One region of the Enteractinococcus fodinae genome, then DNA from elsewhere that is predicted to be linked to it. Evidence: riboswitches for the same ligand, from Rfam matches in the RefSeq annotation. Region 1 holds a riboswitch; each other region holds the start of a gene.
What was found. Region 1 has a riboswitch for S-adenosylmethionine ahead of J2S62_RS00545 (methionine ABC transporter ATP-binding protein). Riboswitches for the same ligand answer to the same signal wherever they lie in the genome.
Positions count from the first base shown of each region.

Region 2: it holds a riboswitch for S-adenosylmethionine, as region 1 does, so the genes downstream of both, J2S62_RS02350 (flavin reductase family protein) here and J2S62_RS00545 (methionine ABC transporter ATP-binding protein) in region 1, are expected to answer to the same signal.
Region 3: it holds a riboswitch for S-adenosylmethionine, as region 1 does, so the genes downstream of both, J2S62_RS10230 (acyl-CoA dehydrogenase family protein) here and J2S62_RS00545 (methionine ABC transporter ATP-binding protein) in region 1, are expected to answer to the same signal.
Region 4: it holds a riboswitch for S-adenosylmethionine, as region 1 does, so the genes downstream of both, J2S62_RS08690 (O-acetylhomoserine aminocarboxypropyltransferase/cysteine synthase family protein) here and J2S62_RS00545 (methionine ABC transporter ATP-binding protein) in region 1, are expected to answer to the same signal.

Region 1 covers NZ_JAVDYJ010000001.1:113,412-117,622, forward strand. The annotation lists gene J2S62_RS00535 (PspA/IM30 family protein) at 1-205, opposite strand, end outside; gene J2S62_RS00540 (TPM domain-containing protein) at 276-2,303, opposite strand; SAM riboswitch class I at 2,491-2,592, shown strand; gene J2S62_RS00545 (methionine ABC transporter ATP-binding protein) at 2,599-3,441, shown strand; gene J2S62_RS00550 (methionine ABC transporter permease) at 3,441-4,103, shown strand; gene J2S62_RS00555 (MetQ/NlpA family ABC transporter substrate-binding protein) at 4,156-4,211, shown strand, end outside.
Region 2 covers NZ_JAVDYJ010000001.1:511,894-516,104, reverse strand. The annotation lists gene hisD (histidinol dehydrogenase) at 1-1,300, shown strand, start outside; SAM riboswitch class IV at 1,355-1,477, shown strand; gene J2S62_RS02350 (flavin reductase family protein) at 1,516-2,049, shown strand; gene J2S62_RS02345 (RNA-binding S4 domain-containing protein) at 2,056-2,424, shown strand; gene J2S62_RS02340 (cold-shock protein) at 2,715-2,930, shown strand; gene J2S62_RS02335 (hypothetical protein) at 2,927-4,036, shown strand; gene J2S62_RS02330 (MFS transporter) at 4,037-4,211, opposite strand, start outside.
Region 3 covers NZ_JAVDYJ010000001.1:2,194,480-2,198,690, forward strand. The annotation lists gene tgt (tRNA guanosine(34) transglycosylase Tgt) at 1-1,028, shown strand, start outside; gene J2S62_RS10230 (acyl-CoA dehydrogenase family protein) at 1,223-2,464, opposite strand; SAM riboswitch class IV at 2,514-2,629, opposite strand; gene J2S62_RS10235 (queuosine precursor transporter) at 2,692-3,393, opposite strand; gene J2S62_RS10240 (MFS transporter) at 3,502-4,211, opposite strand, start outside.
Region 4 covers NZ_JAVDYJ010000001.1:1,867,128-1,871,338, forward strand. The annotation lists gene metX (homoserine O-acetyltransferase MetX) at 1-890, opposite strand, end outside; gene J2S62_RS08690 (O-acetylhomoserine aminocarboxypropyltransferase/cysteine synthase family protein) at 905-2,242, opposite strand; SAM riboswitch class IV at 2,317-2,428, opposite strand; gene J2S62_RS08695 (baeRF3 domain-containing protein) at 2,573-3,667, shown strand; gene J2S62_RS08700 (VOC family protein) at 3,902-4,211, shown strand, end outside.

The DNA.
Region 1 (4,211 bases):
CGAGGTCCTCGCGATAATCATCTTCGGCCAGACGCAGGTTGCCGATGGTTTGCGCGATCGCGGATTCGGCTTCAGAAATGTTGGCCGTGTAGTCGCGGATCATCTGATCCAACATTTTCTGGGGGTCTTCTGCTGAGTCCAACATGGCGTGAATGTTAGCTTTTGCCATTTGGGTGATGCGGCCTAGGATCGATTGTTTTTCCATAGTGCGTACCTTTCGTCGAACGTAGTATTTGATTACGTGTCTGTCATGGTCGGGGCAGTAGCTAAAGGGTTTAGAAACTGCCCCCGCTGCCTCCACCGAAGCCGCCGCCAATGCCGCCTCCGAATCCACCGCCGGAGCCACCGAAGAATCCGCCACCTCCGCCGCTGGAGCCGCCACCAAACATGCCGCCGCCTCCCGAGGATCCACCGCCGCCAAGGATCTGCCCGAGCAGGATGCCACCGAGCACCGCGCTCATGTTCGAGCCGCCGCCACCGCGCGGACCACCGTAGTGTTGGTTGAAGTCGGTGTAATTTTCTTCGGCCAGCTGTTGCGCGCGTCGGCCCAACTGGACGGCTTTTTGGGCTTCGCTCAGGGCCTGGACGGGATCTTGATTGCGCAGTTGCAGTGCCGTGTTGAAGTGCATCTGAGCGGCTGACAGCTTCGTACGAGCATCGTGGCGAACAGCCCCGCGACGGCGGCGGATATAATCGTCGGCCGCGTCAATGCTCGAGCGCGCCCGGTCCATCGTGGGTTCAAAATCACGTCGCGCCACTTCGACTTGCTGTTGGTGATCGCGCAGCGGTTGCAACGCTTCTACGACTGGGTCGAGAGTGTCTTCTAGCTGATCGAGATCTCGGACAGGATGCCGACTGGGCACTTGGGCCCCAATGCGGTCTGCGGTCTGTTCTAGGGCTGCGATCTGGGCGGAGAATGACGAGTCCGTGCGATGCTGTGCAGCAAAATTTTTCGCTTCGGCCAGCATATTTTCGGCCTGTCCCAACTCAATGCCAAGCTGTCGTTGAGCCTGATCTAAGTGGGCAGGCAGTTGTCTGATCGAAGCAAATAACTCTTGGAGCTCTTGGGTGGCATTTTCGGTTTCGTGAATGCTCCACGCGGCCCGCGAGAGCTGGCCGTCTTGCAGTTGTTGTTCGGCTTCGCGGATGCGTTCTTGGCCGAAATCTAACAACCCTTTGGCTTGTTCGAGGTTATCCACGCCTTCTTCTAGCGCTGCCGCATCGTAACTGGCCGATAAGTCTTCGACGGTGCCAATAGCCTGGTCCAACTGTCCTGGAAGCGGTGCAAACACGCCCTTCACGCGCTCGAGTGCCTCGGGAGCGTTCTTCTCCAAGTCTCGCAACGTGGCAAAGTCCTGCTCGTGTTCCTGCAACGCCGTCACGACCTGTGCGCTGCGGTCGAGAATTTCTTTGAGCCAGGCGCGTTGATCTTCTTCCGTATCGGGAATGTGATCATCCAATTGATGCTGCAATTGGAAGGACTGCTGCATGTGGTCTTTGGCCTCTTGCAGATCCCGTTGAAACACCTCAACCGCACGATCCCCGTAGGAGGCCTGAGCGAAGCCGATCTCTTGTTCCGCGACCTTGATGGCATCGTCGGCTTGAATCAAGGCCGAACCAGCTTGTGTGCGTAATTCAGGGATTGGCATGGCATCCCGAGGATCTTCAGGCGCAGGCTGCTCCACCGGCCGTCGACGTTGCTTTCGACGTTGGGAGCTCTGATACCAAATGAAAACGGCTACCAGAATGCCGACCGGGATAAGCAGCCACAGCAGACCACCACCGGCGCCGCCATCTTGTGCAGCGCCCGGGCCGGCGCCGACGTCGCCAGTCGCAGCTGTTGCCAGTCCTTCAACCGCGCCCGCACCGGCCCCGTACCAATCACTGTTGGACAGCGCTGGCAGGATGTATTCGCGGTCAATGGCCGATTGGTACTCGCGGAAGGGTCCGTCGGAGTGGGCGACGAAGTTATAGAGTCGGTCATCGGTCGCGATAGCCAGGATGTTGTCGTTGCTGCCTAACTGTTTCTGCTCGGCGACTTGCTGCACCCACGCTTCGGGTTCATCAGGGTTTTCAAACGTGGGTACATAGATGACAAAAAGCGTTGCCCCGTGCTCGCTTTGAAGCTCGCGGACCTGGTCTTCGAGGGCATCTTCTTCACTGGGTGACAGGACGTCGGCCTCATCCACCACAAAGGTTCCCGGCGGTATGGTTACCGGATCGGCAGCGTGCGCTGGCGCAAGAAAGCCGAAAATCATCAGGCACGACGTCAACAACGCCATCCCGAATGTTCTTATCGTCATGGACCCACCTATGTCGTCGACTCGGTATGTCAGGCTCGGACTGATGCCCTGTCTGGAGTTTACCGGTTTCGTTCGACGAATGCGCCTATCGACGTGAGATGATCAGGCGGCAATGTTGCGTCGTATGACCCGGAGCACGTCGGGAGAATTGGCAGCCTCACATTGTTTGATGTACCGTTCTATACGCAAACCATTCAGAGCGACTGAGAGATCTGGCTCGTTGACGTCGCAGCAACCCCCGAAGCTGTTTTGCAGTGTGGGACGGTGCTACTGCCAGGACCAATGGAGTGATGACGTGATTTCTCTCTGCAATGTATCCACCGTTTTTGCTGACCATGGCAAGGACCCCATCACCGCGGTTGATGATGTCAGCCTCGAAGTGCCTCGCGGCAGTATTCAAGGCATCATTGGGTTTTCCGGTGCCGGGAAGTCCACCCTGCTACGAAACATCAACCTGTTGGAACGGCCCACCCGAGGTCAGGTCCTCATCGACGGTACCGATCTGACACAACTCAACGAGGAAGCACTGCGTCAAGCCCGTCATCAGATCGGCATGATTTTCCAGGGTTTCAACCTGGTCAATAACCTCACGGTCGAACAGAACGTGGAGCTGTCGCTGAAATTTTCCGGTGTCAAAGCCTCGGCACCTCGTCGTGCTCGGGCCGCTGAGGCCCTGGAAATTGTGGAACTCGCCGACAAGGCAGCCGCCTACCCCGCGCAGCTATCGGGCGGACAAAAACAGCGCGTGGCAATCGCTCGCGCACTGGCAACCCGTCCCCAAGTGTTGCTCTGCGACGAACCCACCTCAGCACTGGACCCCTTTACTACTGCGACGGTCTTGCAGTACTTGGCTGACATCAATAGAGAATTGGGCATTACGGTTGTCGTGGTGACCCACGAAATGGAAGTCATCAAAGCGCTCACCGACCACGTGGCCGTGATGGAATCCGGGCGCATTGTCGAGCGTTTCGCCGCCCACCAGCTCCACGATCCGGCTTTCTCACCGTCGACTTCCATTGGTCAGTACCTGGTCTCAGATGGCATTCGCATCGACCGCGGTGCACCCCCGCTGGATACGCTGCCGTCGGGTCTGGAGTCCTCTGACGAGCCGGTTGCTGTGGCAGGAGGGCGAGCCTAATGGAACGTATCATTGAACTCCGTCCTGAACTGGTCCAGGCCTTACTCGAAACCTTTGCCATGATCGGCGTCTCGATCCCCATCGCCGTGCTCCTGGGCACTCCATTAGGCATCTGGCTGTTTGTCCACGCACCAGGATCGATCGCGCCGCAACCACGATTACATGCGATCGTCAGCGGCCTGGTGAACATGCTGCGGTCCTTCCCCTTCCTCATTTTGCTCATTGCCATCATCCCGTTCACGCGGTTCGTTGTCGGAACAACGGTTGGTACAGCGGCCGCTATTGTGCCGCTGACCATCAACGCGATCCCATACTTTGCGCGATTGGTCGAACAAAACATCTCGCAGCTGGGTACCGGTGCTGTAGAGGCCTCACGGGCCATGGGTGCGACACACGGCCAAATCATTCGCAACGTGCTGCTCGTAGACGCCCGACCAGGCATCATCGGGTCCATCACCGTAACGACCGTGAGTTTTATTTCCTACTCCGCCATGGTCGGATTAGTCGGGGGCGGTGGCATTGGCGATTTCGCCATTCGCTACGGCTACTACCGATATGAAACGCCGGTGATGTTCGTCGCCGTCGTGCTGATGGTTTTACTAGTCACCGCGGTCCAACTGGGTGGCAACCGCCTGGCGCGGGTCACCGATAAACGCATCTAGCCCCCAGCTCCACCACACCATTTCTTCTCCACTACTCTTCAAAGGATTTGTCATGCCCTTTTTCTCCGCCCAGACCCCAAAGATCACGCAGTTCCGCCGCGCTCTGAT
Region 2 (4,211 bases), 400 kb from region 1:
CATCACCGATTTGCGCCCCACCACCTTTGATCCTGCAACCGTGATGCCGCGCGCCAAACTCGAGATTTCTGATGCGTCGGCCGTCGTGGAACCCATCATTGATCAGGTCAAAGCCCGTGGCGCGGAAGCAGTCTTAGACTTCACCGAACAGTTCGATGGGGTACGGCCTGACAACCTGCGCGTCCCCGAGCATGCCATGACGCAAGCCCTCGAGAAACTCGAGGCTGATGTTCGCGATGCGCTAGAAGAATCCATCGCCCGGGCACGGGCAGTCCACGCCGCACAGCTGCCCCCGGACACCGTGGTACCGCTGGCTGATGGCGCCACCGTGGAGAATCACTGGGTTCCCATCCAGCGCGTGGGTCTGTATGTTCCCGGCGGACGAGCCGTCTACCCGTCGTCGGTCATCATGAACGTGGTTCCCGCCCAGGCCGCCGGCGTCCCCGGCATCGCCATCACCTCGCCACCGCAGGCCGACTTCAACGGTCTCCCCCACCCGACCATCCTGGCGGCGTGCAAACTGCTGGGTGTCGAAGAGGTCTATGCCACCGGCGGGGCCCAAGCCATCGCGATGCTCGCGTTGGGTGTCAGCGACGCTTCCGGAGCAACCGTGTGTGAGCCCGTGGACCTGATTACCGGCCCGGGCAATGTGTATGTGGCCGCGGCCAAACAGGCGTTCTTTGGCAAGGTCGGCATCGACGCGGTGGCAGGCCCCTCCGAAATCCTGGTGTTGGCCGATGAGACCGCCAACCCGGCCTGGGTTGCGGCCGACTTGATCTCGCAATCCGAGCACGATCCGCTGGCCGCATCCGTCTTGGTCACCACCTCAATGGACTTCGCCGAAGCCGTCGTGGCACAGATAGAACAGCAAGTGCCCGGAGCCGTGTTGGAAGACCAGATTCGGGAGGCCCTGACCGGCCAACAGTCGGGCGCACTGGTCGTGAGCACCCTGGAAGAAGCCATCGACGTGACCAATGCGATCGCCACCGAACACTTAGAAATCCAAACCAAAGACAACGAAGCGGTACTCGAGCAGATTACGCACGCCGGTGCAGTATTTTTGGGTCCATATGCGCCGGTTCCGCTGGGAGATTACTCCGCCGGATCCAACCACGTCCTGCCCACCTCGGGGACCGCTCGGTTTTCTTCTGGCCTCAACACCGTCTCGTTCTTACGCCTCCAGCAACGCATCCGCTACGACAAGGCCGGTCTGGAACCGTTGGCGCCCGGAATTCAGAGACTGGCGCAATCAGAAGGCTTACACGCCCACGCCGAAGCCATCCGCTACCGGTTTGAATAAATGTGACAATCTCTACTTTGCCCCGTATGCAAAATAGGTTAGTCTTATCTGCAGAATCACGAGCTCTTACGACTATTTAGCCCTGGCTGTAAGACGGCAACCCTCCCACGTTGTAGTGGGGTGCCCCAGGTGATGATTCGGCCGCACGGAAGACCCCGTGTCTGGCAAGTACAGCGTTCGAGCGCCCTCGAGCGCCAACCTTCGAAGGCAAGATTGTGACCTCAACTTTGCAAGCCCGTAACCTGCAGACCACCAAGCTCACCGACGACATTTCACCGCTGTCCCTACGCAGTGCCTTTGGGCAATTCCCCTCGGGTGTGGCGGCGCTCGCCTCATATGATGCGCACGGTAACCCGCAGGGCATGGTTGCTTCCTCATTCACCGTCGGTGTCTCCTTGGATCCACCGCTGGTCTCTGTGGCCGTGCAGAACACTTCGGCCACCTGGCCGCTACTGCGCGAGACTCGCCGCATCGGTGTATCGATTCTTGGTGAAGGTCAGGGACTGATCGCCCGTCAAATGGCCGCCAAGGGCTCGGACCGGTTCGCCGGGCTGCACACCGCTACCAACGACGACGCAATCTTCGTTGAAGAGTCAGCGCTGTGGTTGGAAACCTCGGTGTACGGTGAGTTTCCCGCCGGTGACCACATCGTGGCCCTCTTAGAAGTCCATAACCTGGCGGACTTCACGGACATTCACGAACCGCTGGTCTTCCATAAATCACAATTCCGCAATATTCGGGACCACTAACCTGCCATGGATGCAGTTCGCGTCGATATCTGGCTCCACGCTGTGCGGCTGTTCAAAACCCGCTCAGCGGCGAGTACTGCGGTCAAAGGCGGCAAAATCAAAGTCGACGGGGAACCCGTCAAACCATCCCATAAACTCCGGGTTGGCCAGACGATCACCTTCCGCCAGCCCGGCCGCGAACGGATCATCGAAGTCACCGGCCTGTTGGAGAAACGCGTGGGATACCCGGTGGCCATCAAGCACTACATCGACCACTCCCCCGCACCGATCCCACGGCACCTGGTCGCCGTCCCCAAGCGTGAACGCGGGACGGGTCGACCGACGAAGAAGGAACGCCGACAGCTCGACCGGTTGCGCGGATACAACAGTCAATAAAAGCATCCAGGAAGTTCACAGCTGGCGTTCGGATAGTTTAAAATAACCTTTATTACACTAGAGGTACCTCTTCAAGGTGCGAGTGATGTTGTAATCCCGCCGCCAGATGAACCCCTTTCATCAGGCGGCGGGATTTTTCATGACGAAATCTCACGTTGTGAATCTTGCGTTGATCTATAAGTATGCCCAATGAGTTTCCCAATAAGCCCGTGATCCACTAGCCTGTGGTCTGGTAGAAAATGCACGTCGGCCCGTGTTGATACCTGATTACCAGAAATGAGAATTTATCCATGTCTGATCGGCAGACCGGCACCGTTAAATGGTTCAATATCGAAAAAGGATACGGCTTCATTACCCCCGATGACGCATCGGGGGATGTTTTCGTCCACCACACCGGCATTGACCAAACCGGCTTCCGTCGACTTGAAGAAGGCCAGCAGGTGCACTACGTCATCGCCGCAAGCGACCGCGGACCGATCGCCCAGAAAGTTTCTACGGCGTCATGAGGCTCGCCATTGGAGCGGGCTTCTTAGCGGCCATCGGCCTGTTTGCCTTCGGGCCCGCCAGTGCAGCGTACGCGACGGCGGAGTCTCCTGACCCATCTTCATCCGTGGTGACCGAGGAGCCTTCTGCAGAAGAGACTCCGGGCGGCCAGATGTCTTGCGATATCATCGACACAACCGATGACGCCGTCACGATCGAATCTGAACACCTGGAGACACTGGAAGATCTTGCAGTCATCGAGGATGACGATGAGCACGTGGATTTCGACAGGATAGACCAGACCTCGATTGTGGTGCCTCGCTCCGAGACGGACCTTCTCGTCCTCGTCGAAGGCTGGGATGAACAAAACAGACAAAGGACATATTGCGAGGTAGCTATTCCGGGTATCCCGGAGGAGCCTGAATCGGAGACCACTGAACAGCCGACTAACGACGGAGCTTCTCCGGAGTCCTCCGATGAAGAGTCCCCCGATGAAACAGCTTCTCCGTCACCAACTGTCCCACCGGAGCCGCCTTCTACCACGCCGCAACCGACGCCGTCACGGTCACCTTCACCCAATATGGCCTCTCCGACACCGCCCAGTGCACCGGCGATGACGCCGAGCACCCCCACCACCCCGCAACCGCCGATCGCGAGCGCACCGCCCACGCCCTATGCTCCACCACCAGCATCGACACCGTCCCCATCACCAACGGCCACAACGACACCGTCAGAAGACCTCAGTGCCGCTGACACCGAACGGCGGGGCCCTCGTGAAATTCGCCCGCTCGCCGAAAGCCCGCGGTACTTACTGCCCGAGATATTCGGTATGCAATCGCATCGGGGTTCACCGCTGGTCATGCCCGGTCCCCGCGATGCAGATGAACAAGCTTCCGAACTTGAGACGCTCCCGCCTATTTCTGAGGACGAACTCGATGCGATCAAAGCCCAATTGTCGTCCCCCGGCCATGCCGACCGAACACCAACCGGGAGCCAGGTTGAAAGTGCTGCGCCACAAGAACGCGACTCAGGTCAGCGTTCCTGGTGGCTACTGGGTGGACTGACAAGCGCCGTCGGCATCGGAGCTGTGCTCTGGTGGGCCTTGAATCGCTATAGACGCAACCACTAGTCAGTTCTCCTGGGCAGCATTGGGTTCCGGTCCGGTGCGCTTATTCAACAGTCGTTCTGCCCCAGAGATTCCAAGAATCGCGCAGGCAAACCATATCCCACCGGCAGGACCCACCGGTCCCGCAACCAGGCTCGCGGCCAGCGGCAACACTACTTGTCCCACCCTGTTACCCACC
Region 3 (4,211 bases), 2.1 Mb from region 1:
ATCTACACGGCGGGCTGGGCAAATTCATGAACTGGGACGGCCCCACCTTCACCGACTCGGGCGGTTTCCAGGTCATGTCGCTGGGCTCGGGGTTCAAAAAAGTCATCGATATGACCGGACCCGAAGCCCAGGACAAAGTCGGGTCCGATGACGCTGTCGCACCCGGCAAGGAACGATTAGCCAACGTCGACGACGACGGCGTCTGGTTCACTTCCCACATCAACGGTGACCGTCACCGGTTCACCCCGGAAATTTCGATGCGGATCCAGCACCAGATCGGCGCCGATGTGATGATGGCATTCGACGAGCTGACCACGCTGCATAACTCCCGTGGCTACCAGGTCGAGTCATTGGAACGCACCCGCAAGTGGGCCCAGCGCAGTCTCGACGCGCACGCGCGGCTCACCGAAGAGCGCTCCGACCGCCCGTATCAAGCACTCTACGGCGTCATTCAGGGCGCCCAATATGAAGACTTACGACGTAAAGCCTGCCGCGACCTACGCGAGATGCGCACTGACTTTGACGGTGTCGAAGCAGGCTTTGACGGGTATGGACTCGGTGGGGCGTTCGAGAAAGAAAACCTCGGCACCATCGTGGGCTGGTGTGCCGAGGAACTCCCCGAAGACAAACCGCGTCACCTGCTGGGCATCTCGGAACCGGATGACCTCTTTGCCGCGATCGAAGCCGGCGCCGATACGTTCGATGCAGTCTCCCCCACCCGTGTCGGTCGCACCGGTGCGTTCTATACCGACTACGGACGCATTAACCTGCCGCGCGCCGAATTCGCTTCCGATCTGTCACCGCTGCAAGACGGCTGCGATTGCTACACGTGTGCGAACTATTCGAAGGCCTACATCCGGCACCTCATCAAGGGTGACGAAATCCTCGCCGGGACGCTGATGTCGATTCACAACCTGCGCTTCACCGTCCGACTGGTCGATACCATCCGCCAATCGATCATCGACGGGGACTTCCACGAGTTCAAAGATCAGATGCTGGGACGGTATTACGCGAAAGCGACGACCTGATCTGCGATGGGCACCGCGCGGACCCACTGCGTGAGATGAAGGTTTCGATGAGCTGACGTCTGGCGCGACTCGCTGATGACGTTGGTCTCAATGAGACACATCAATGGGACATCAGAACCCCGGGTTCCTGGGCACGAAATCCATTCGTGGGTATGGGGGTGGCAACTGCCGCTTCAAGCGCCTCAGGCCACGAGTTAACTTCCCACCGTATATTTCCGCTCCGGAGCGACCCCGTTGACCAGGTAGTCGCCAAGGATCCGGGCCCGGTAGATCAACGGGTTGTGGCTAGCCAGCACCCGAGCGTTGCGCCAATGCCGGTCGAAGGCCCGCGACTGTGACACCGCAGACGCTCCACCTACTTCAAAAATCTTGGTCGCGATCTCGAGCACAATCGGCGCGATGACCTGCTGGGCCTGATACACCTGCGTATACAGCGCATCGACCTCAGGTTCGGGCAGTTGTTCCCCGCGGGCATCGGCTGCAAAATGTTTAGCTAACACCGGTGGGATGGCCCGGAAAATGGTTTCGACTCCGGCAACCTGCGAGCTGAGTTCTCCTATGAGTTGCAGAACTTGCGGGTCGGCCTGGACCGTGTCGGCGGCACCGTGGCTAAAGGTCCGAGTTCGCGACTGGACGTATGCCACCCCATCACGCAGGACGCCTTTGGCGATGCCCACCAGCGTTGCCAAATGCACCGTCTGCCAGGTCGCTTGACCAAAGGCGGTGCGCTCACCGGAATCGAGACCGTGCCCGGGCGGGAAGATCTCTGCTTCGTCGACGACCACATTGGTGAAGATCGTGGTGCCGGATGCTGTGAGTCGCTGACCGAACCCGTCCCAGTCATCAATAATTTCAACCCCGGGCGCGTTGGCGGGGACGGTGACGGAAACGGGTTCTTCATCGTCGCCGGTTGCAGCGACCATAATCCAGTCGGCATACCCCGTGCCAGTGGAGTAGAACTTGGTCCCATTGAGCTTCCACTTGCTGTTGATACGACTAAGCCGCGTGCCGTTTTGTCCGTGCGTATTGCCGCGTTCGGTAATGGCATTCCCGGCAATCGCACCATGGCCAAACCGGGTCAGCCAACGATCTTGGAAGTCAGCTTGATCTGCGGTGCGGGATAACACATCTTCGACAAATCCCCAGTGCGCTCGCAACGCCTGGGCAAGATTCGAATCAGCCGCGGCGAGCGCGACGAAAAACTCATAGGCCTGCGGTAACGACAGCCCGTAGCCACCATACTCGGTGGGGACACGCAGCCGGGTAAAGCCAGCGTCGCGGAGTTGCTCGATCGGGGTCTTGTCGATGCCACCGGCGGCATCCCGGGCCGGTGCGGTGGCTGCGATGTCGTCGAATACCGGCTGTAGTTGCTCCCACAGCTGGGCAACGATGGTGTTATCGGCAGTGTCAGGAACGGGTACAAAGGTCTGCGTCATGCCAGACTCCTCAAAAGATTTCGTGGCGTCGGCAGATCACTCGCGCACGGCGCCATACTTGCTAAGAACGATTGAACTTAGCCGAATCATCACCTGGAGCACCCCGCTACGGCGAGAGGGTTGCTGACTGACCTGCCAGGGCGTTTATGGTCAGCACTCGTGATTCTGTTGCACTATCTAACCAGGTTTTCGATAACCCGCCAAGGTGTCGTGCAACACTGCGTCATTTAGGCTTCGGCGACGCTGCCATAGTGCGGTTCGGCCGTCTTGATCTTGCCGATGGTCCACATGGTGACTGGGGCGAGTATCAGTTCGACGGCGGTTTTCCATATCCATCCGACCAGCACAAACATCACGTACTGGCCGAGGGTTTCAATGCCGATGACGGTGGCGGCGATCGCTGAGAACGCGATGGTGTCCAGCAGTTCTCCGACCAGGGTTGAGACCGCGATGCGTCCAAACAGGTATCGTTCTCCACTGCGGCGCTTCATCGCGACCATGATCCAAGCGTTGGTCAGCTGTCCGGCTGCAAAGCCCACCAGGGACGCCAACACAATCAGCGGTACGGGGCCCAAGGTTCTGGCCAGTGCCTCTTGGCCGTCGTAGAACTCTGCCGGCGGCAAGATGATGATGATCCAGTAGGTCAACGAGGCGAATGCCGAGATCAAGAAGGTCGTGAAGATGACCCGTCGGGAGGCTTTGAAACCGTAGACTTCGGAGATAATGTCACCGACGATGTAGGCCACCGGGAACAGGAAGAACCCGCCATCGGTGAGGATTGGCCCGAATTGCACCCCTTTGGCGCCGCCGATATTCGACAGGATGAAGACCACGGCCATGATGGCAAACAGCACCGGATAGATATGGGAACCCACCGGGGCAAAGTTCCCCCGGCTCGTCTCACTGGTTACATGCGGGTTTTCGGTCACGAAGCGTCCTTTGCAAAACGTTGTATCGCGACGGTGTCACGGCCTCTACGACCCCGTTCACAGCTGCTGCCCCAGCTGGCGTTCATTGAAGTCCAGAAGATATTGTAATCAAACCTTGCCGTAGCTTTTGAATGGGTCCACCCCGCGCGGCACAAACACCAGCGTGGTCAGGATCCCGATGGCCGAGGCGGTCACGGTCATCGCCCACGACATCTGCCAGGTGCCAGCCGCCGCGGCGATGGCTGACAGAATAATGGGCCCGATGAAGTTTGCCAGATTGAACATCTGAGTAATCAACCCGATGACGGCTGAGGCCGAGCCGCCAGGAGGGGCGATATCGACGGCCTGCCGAGTGACGGTCGTGGGGACCAAGGCTCCGGCAAACGAGAAGATGCCGGCGGCCAGCAGCGCCCAGGACACGGTCCCGGGAACCTGCGACCAGTCGGGGGCAAAGACCAGCGTGGACATGATCGCCATCGTGCCCAGCCCGATGAGAAGTAATCGACGTGGCGGGTGGCCACGCTGCAACAGGACGCCGGTCAAAATGTTCGCTAGGCCGTTGAGGCCACCGACCACAGCGGTTGCCAGCCCCACCACGATGGCAACATCCAGACCCGTTTCGATGTCTGCGGCCGAGAAGATGGTGGGCAAGAAACTCAGCACCGCACCCCACTGCAAAGTGTAGGAGGAAAATATCAGTCCCAACGCCCAGGGCAACGGAGTCTTGATCGAAGCGCCGATCAGCCGGGCGATAGCTTTCAGATGCACCACTCCCGGTGGGTCGGCCGGTACCCGTGCGGCGACCACCGGCATGAACG
Region 4 (4,211 bases), 1.8 Mb from region 1:
GACATGAGCGCTTCCGTCAGGGCGATGTAGGAGTTCGCGTCGAACCGACCGGCCAAGTCCTGAGCCTTGTAGTTCAGGTAGGACTCAACTTGGTAGCGACCCTGCCGGGCTGCAACCGGGGAGCCCAGCGGGTTCTCATTACCTTGAAACTTGCGACCGAAGCGCACGTTGAGTTCCGGCTCGGAACGATAGTTAATGTGGGCGATTCGACGCGCAATCCCCAGGCCTTGAATTGGTGCCGGTCCGCCGTAGTAGTCTCCGCCCTTGAAGTTTGGATCTAGCCGAATGGCTTCGACTTGTGCTTGTGCAAACGCGATCTGTTCGGCGGTGGATTGCCCGCCGCAGGCGATGACTCCAACACCCGAAACACGATCCGGATACATTGCGGCCCACTCCAGAGCACGCCCACCACCCATGGACCCTCCCAGCACCGCGTGGAAGCGTTCAATCCCAAGGATGTCGGCAAGCTTGGCTTCGGCGTTTACAGCATCCCGGATCGTAACGAACGGGAACCGTGACCCGTAGGGCCGGTTGTGCTCATCTAACGATGAAGGGCCGGTTGACCCGTAGCACCCGCCGACCATATTGGTCGCAATGACAAACCATTTATTGGTATCGATGGGCTTGCCGGGCCCAACCAGGTATTCCCACCAGCCCGCTTCGGGCGCCAGTTGCGAAGACGCTACATGGCTGTCACCGGTGAGGGCATGCTGGATCAGGATGGCATTGGTTTTTGTCTTGTTGAGGGTCCCCCAGGTTTCATAGGCAAGCTCAACATTTGGCAGGTACCCGCCGGTCTCAAAATGTAATTCGCCAATCGCGACTGTGGTGAGCGCTGACTGGCCTACGTATGTCGCCGGGTCGGTCACTGATTCTAGATCCAATGACATGACCTCACTCCTTGTTAGTTCGTGGCAACGGCATCAAAGCCGGACTGCAGATCGTCGAGAATGTCTGTGATGTCTTCGATGCCTACCGAGAGACGGACCAGGCTCGGGTTGACACCGGCTGCTAGCTGCTCAGCTTCAGAAAGCTGACTGTGGGTCGTGGTAGCCGGATGAACAACAAGTGACCGCACATCTCCGAGGTTCGCGACCAGTTTGTGCAACGTCAGCGATTCAGCAAATTTCTGTCCTGCGGTCGCGCCACCGACGATATTGAAGGCCACTATTCCGGAGGTACCGTTGGGCAAGAGCTGCTGCGCCCGGTCGTACCAGGGGGAAGATTTCAGCCCGGAGTATTGCACGCTTTCGACCTGCGGGTGCGCCTCGAGCCATTCAGCAACTCGCTGTGCATTTGCTATGTGGCGTTCCATGCGCAGCGAAAGCGTTTCGAGCCCTAGGTTGATCAAATACGCACTAAACGGTGAGGCTGAATTCCCCATGTCACGCAACAGCTGGGTGCGGATGCGCAAGATGTAGGACAGGTTTGCCCCCAGTGGGCCGTTGGGGCCAAAATCGGTTCCGAACACCAAGCCGTGATAAGACTCATCGGGTTCGTTAAACCATGGGAATTTTTCAGGATTGGCTGTCCAGTCGAAATTGCCGGAGTCCACGATGACCCCACCCAGACCGTTGGCGTGACCGCTGAGGTATTTGGTGGTGGAGTGGATGACTACATCGGCTCCGTGTTCAAACGGACGGATGAGCGTTGGCGGAGTTAAGGTCGAGTCCACGATCAGCGGGATACCGGCTTCATGTGCGATATCGGCCACCGCTGGAAGGGCGAGCACATCGGCCTTAGGGTTGCCTAAGACTTCTGAAAAGAGTGCTTTGGTGTTGGGTTTGATCGCTTGGCGCCACTCGTCGAGGTTGTGCGGATCTTCGACGAAGATCGTTTCAATACCCAACCGTGGCAGCGTGTGTTTGAACAAGTTTTGCGTCCCGCCATACAGCGAGGCCGAGACCGCAACCGAGTCACCGCTACCAGCCACGTTCAGGATGCTCAGCGTCGTGGCTGATTGTCCTGAGGACAGCAGCACCGCACCAACGCCACCTTCCAAGGCGGCTATCTTATTTTCGACCGCATCGGTTGTGGGGTTTGTGATGCGGGAATAAATCGGTCCCAGCTCGGAGAGTCCGAAACGGCCGGCGGCAGTGGCAGTATCAGGAAAATTGAAGCTGGTCGTCTGGTAGATGGGCAGCTGTGTCGAGCCGTACTCAGAATCCACATCCATTCCAGAGTGGATCTGACGGGTCGAGATACCCCAAGTGGACTGATCAGTGATGTCGCGTTGTGCCAAGTGGAAAGACTCCTTCATACCTTCAAGGGGTCTTCTCAACGCCCGTCTGCCGCGCAGCTAATGACGTGCGCGAAGACCCGCGCTTGTCTCAATTTGTCATGAGACCTGGTCCTCACCCGGGGCACCCCACCGCGGTGGAGGGTTGCCGGTCAGTAAGCCGGGGCATATTTACTGACACTCGTGACCAACACCCACTACTATGCCAGAAATCAATCAAAATGGCGACTTCTGAGACCGGTTATCCACACCGTGGGCTGAATTTATGATGTACGCAATAATTCGGACTGATCAACGCTCCAAAATCGAGATGACAAGTTGTATTGTTGTCGTATGGAACAACTCGGATACTTTGATCAGATCACCGCTGATGACCTGAAAGCCATGGCCGCAGCCACCGGGCCAAAGGTCACTATATTTCTGCCGACCGCTCCACCACAACATCAACCCCAAGATACCGCCACCCGTGTTAAGTCACTGGTCAAGGAAGCACGACGGAAACTCGTCAATGCTGGGGTCCCCGAATCAGACGCCAAAGATATGTTGGCTTCCTTTGATGCCATCGCCACTGATGCGCCGTTCTTACGTCAGCAGGGTGAATCACTTGCCCTTTTCGCTGCCAAAGGCCTGAACCTCATCTATCGGCTCGGCGTTCCCGTGTCCGAATACACCCATGTCGCAGAACACTTCGTGCTGCGCCCGATTTCTGAAGCCCTCACCAAATCCCACGCGTACTATATTCTGGCGATCTCACGCAAGAAAGTACGCGTCCTTGATGCCACTAAAGACTCGGTGGTCCAGCTCGATCTGCAAGACATCGTTCCGGAATCACTTGAAGACGTCGTCGACACTGACGATCGTCAATCTCAGCTGCAAAACCGCTCACTTGGCGGTGCGGGCCCCGTCTTCCACGGCCACGGTGGGGCAGCTGACAACCAAGAAGTCGAAATTGAACGATTTTTACAAGAAGTCGGCTCATCTCTTGGAGATCTCCTCGGCAGGGCTCGCTCCCAGCCGATGGTCCTAGCTGGCGTTGCCGAAAACGTTGCATCGGTTAAAGCTGCATCGTCCTACCCGGTGGTTGCCGAAGATTTCATCTCAGGTAATCCAGACGTTTCAACGAACCGCGAATTGCAGCAAGCCGGTTGGGACGTGGTGCGCCCGCACTTTGCTGCCAATGATGACGCAGCATACGAGCGTTTCGCAGATGTTTCCGGCACCGGTCTGGGTGAAACACAGCCAGATCTTATCCGCGAGGCGGCAGTTGCTGGTCGTGTGGACACGTTATTTATTAACCCGTCGCTGAACGCCTCGGACGGCACCGGGGACGTGAACACGGCGATCTTGCACACCAAACTCAATTCCGGAGATATCGTCATCATCTCCGATGGTCGTGTTGAAAACGTTGCGGCGCTCATGCGCTACTAGAAACCCCACGCACCAAATACCCCTCGAGAAATGTTTCGACGTTTTTCGAGGGGTTTTGCGTACCCTGTCCCATCCCCCAACGCAACGAATGGCGCCGGATTCTAGTAATACAGCGCAGCGGCAAAGTTTTTTCTAAAGTCCCTTGTGACAGGCAGAAATACTGCCGGACGGGCATGCCACAAAACAGCATAATGTGACACATTTCAATTTCAACGGCGCTTTCGTGACATGCTGATGAACATGCGCTTGGATCATGTTTCTTATGCTGTAGGTCCGGAAGGACTCCATGCCACCGCCGATAGGATGGCCGAGCTTCTCGGCGTCGATTGGGTCAACGGTGGGGTACACCCGCGTTTCGGGACGCGCAACCTCTTTTTCCCGATGAAAAACCGACAATACTTTGAGATCGTTGAGGTGCTGGAACACCCAGCAGCCGAAAAGGCGCCCTTCGGGCAGGCCGTTCGAGCTCGTTCGAATATGGGCGGCGGTTGGATGGGCTGGGTCGTTTCCGTAGACGACATGGCACCGTTTGAAGAACGCCTCG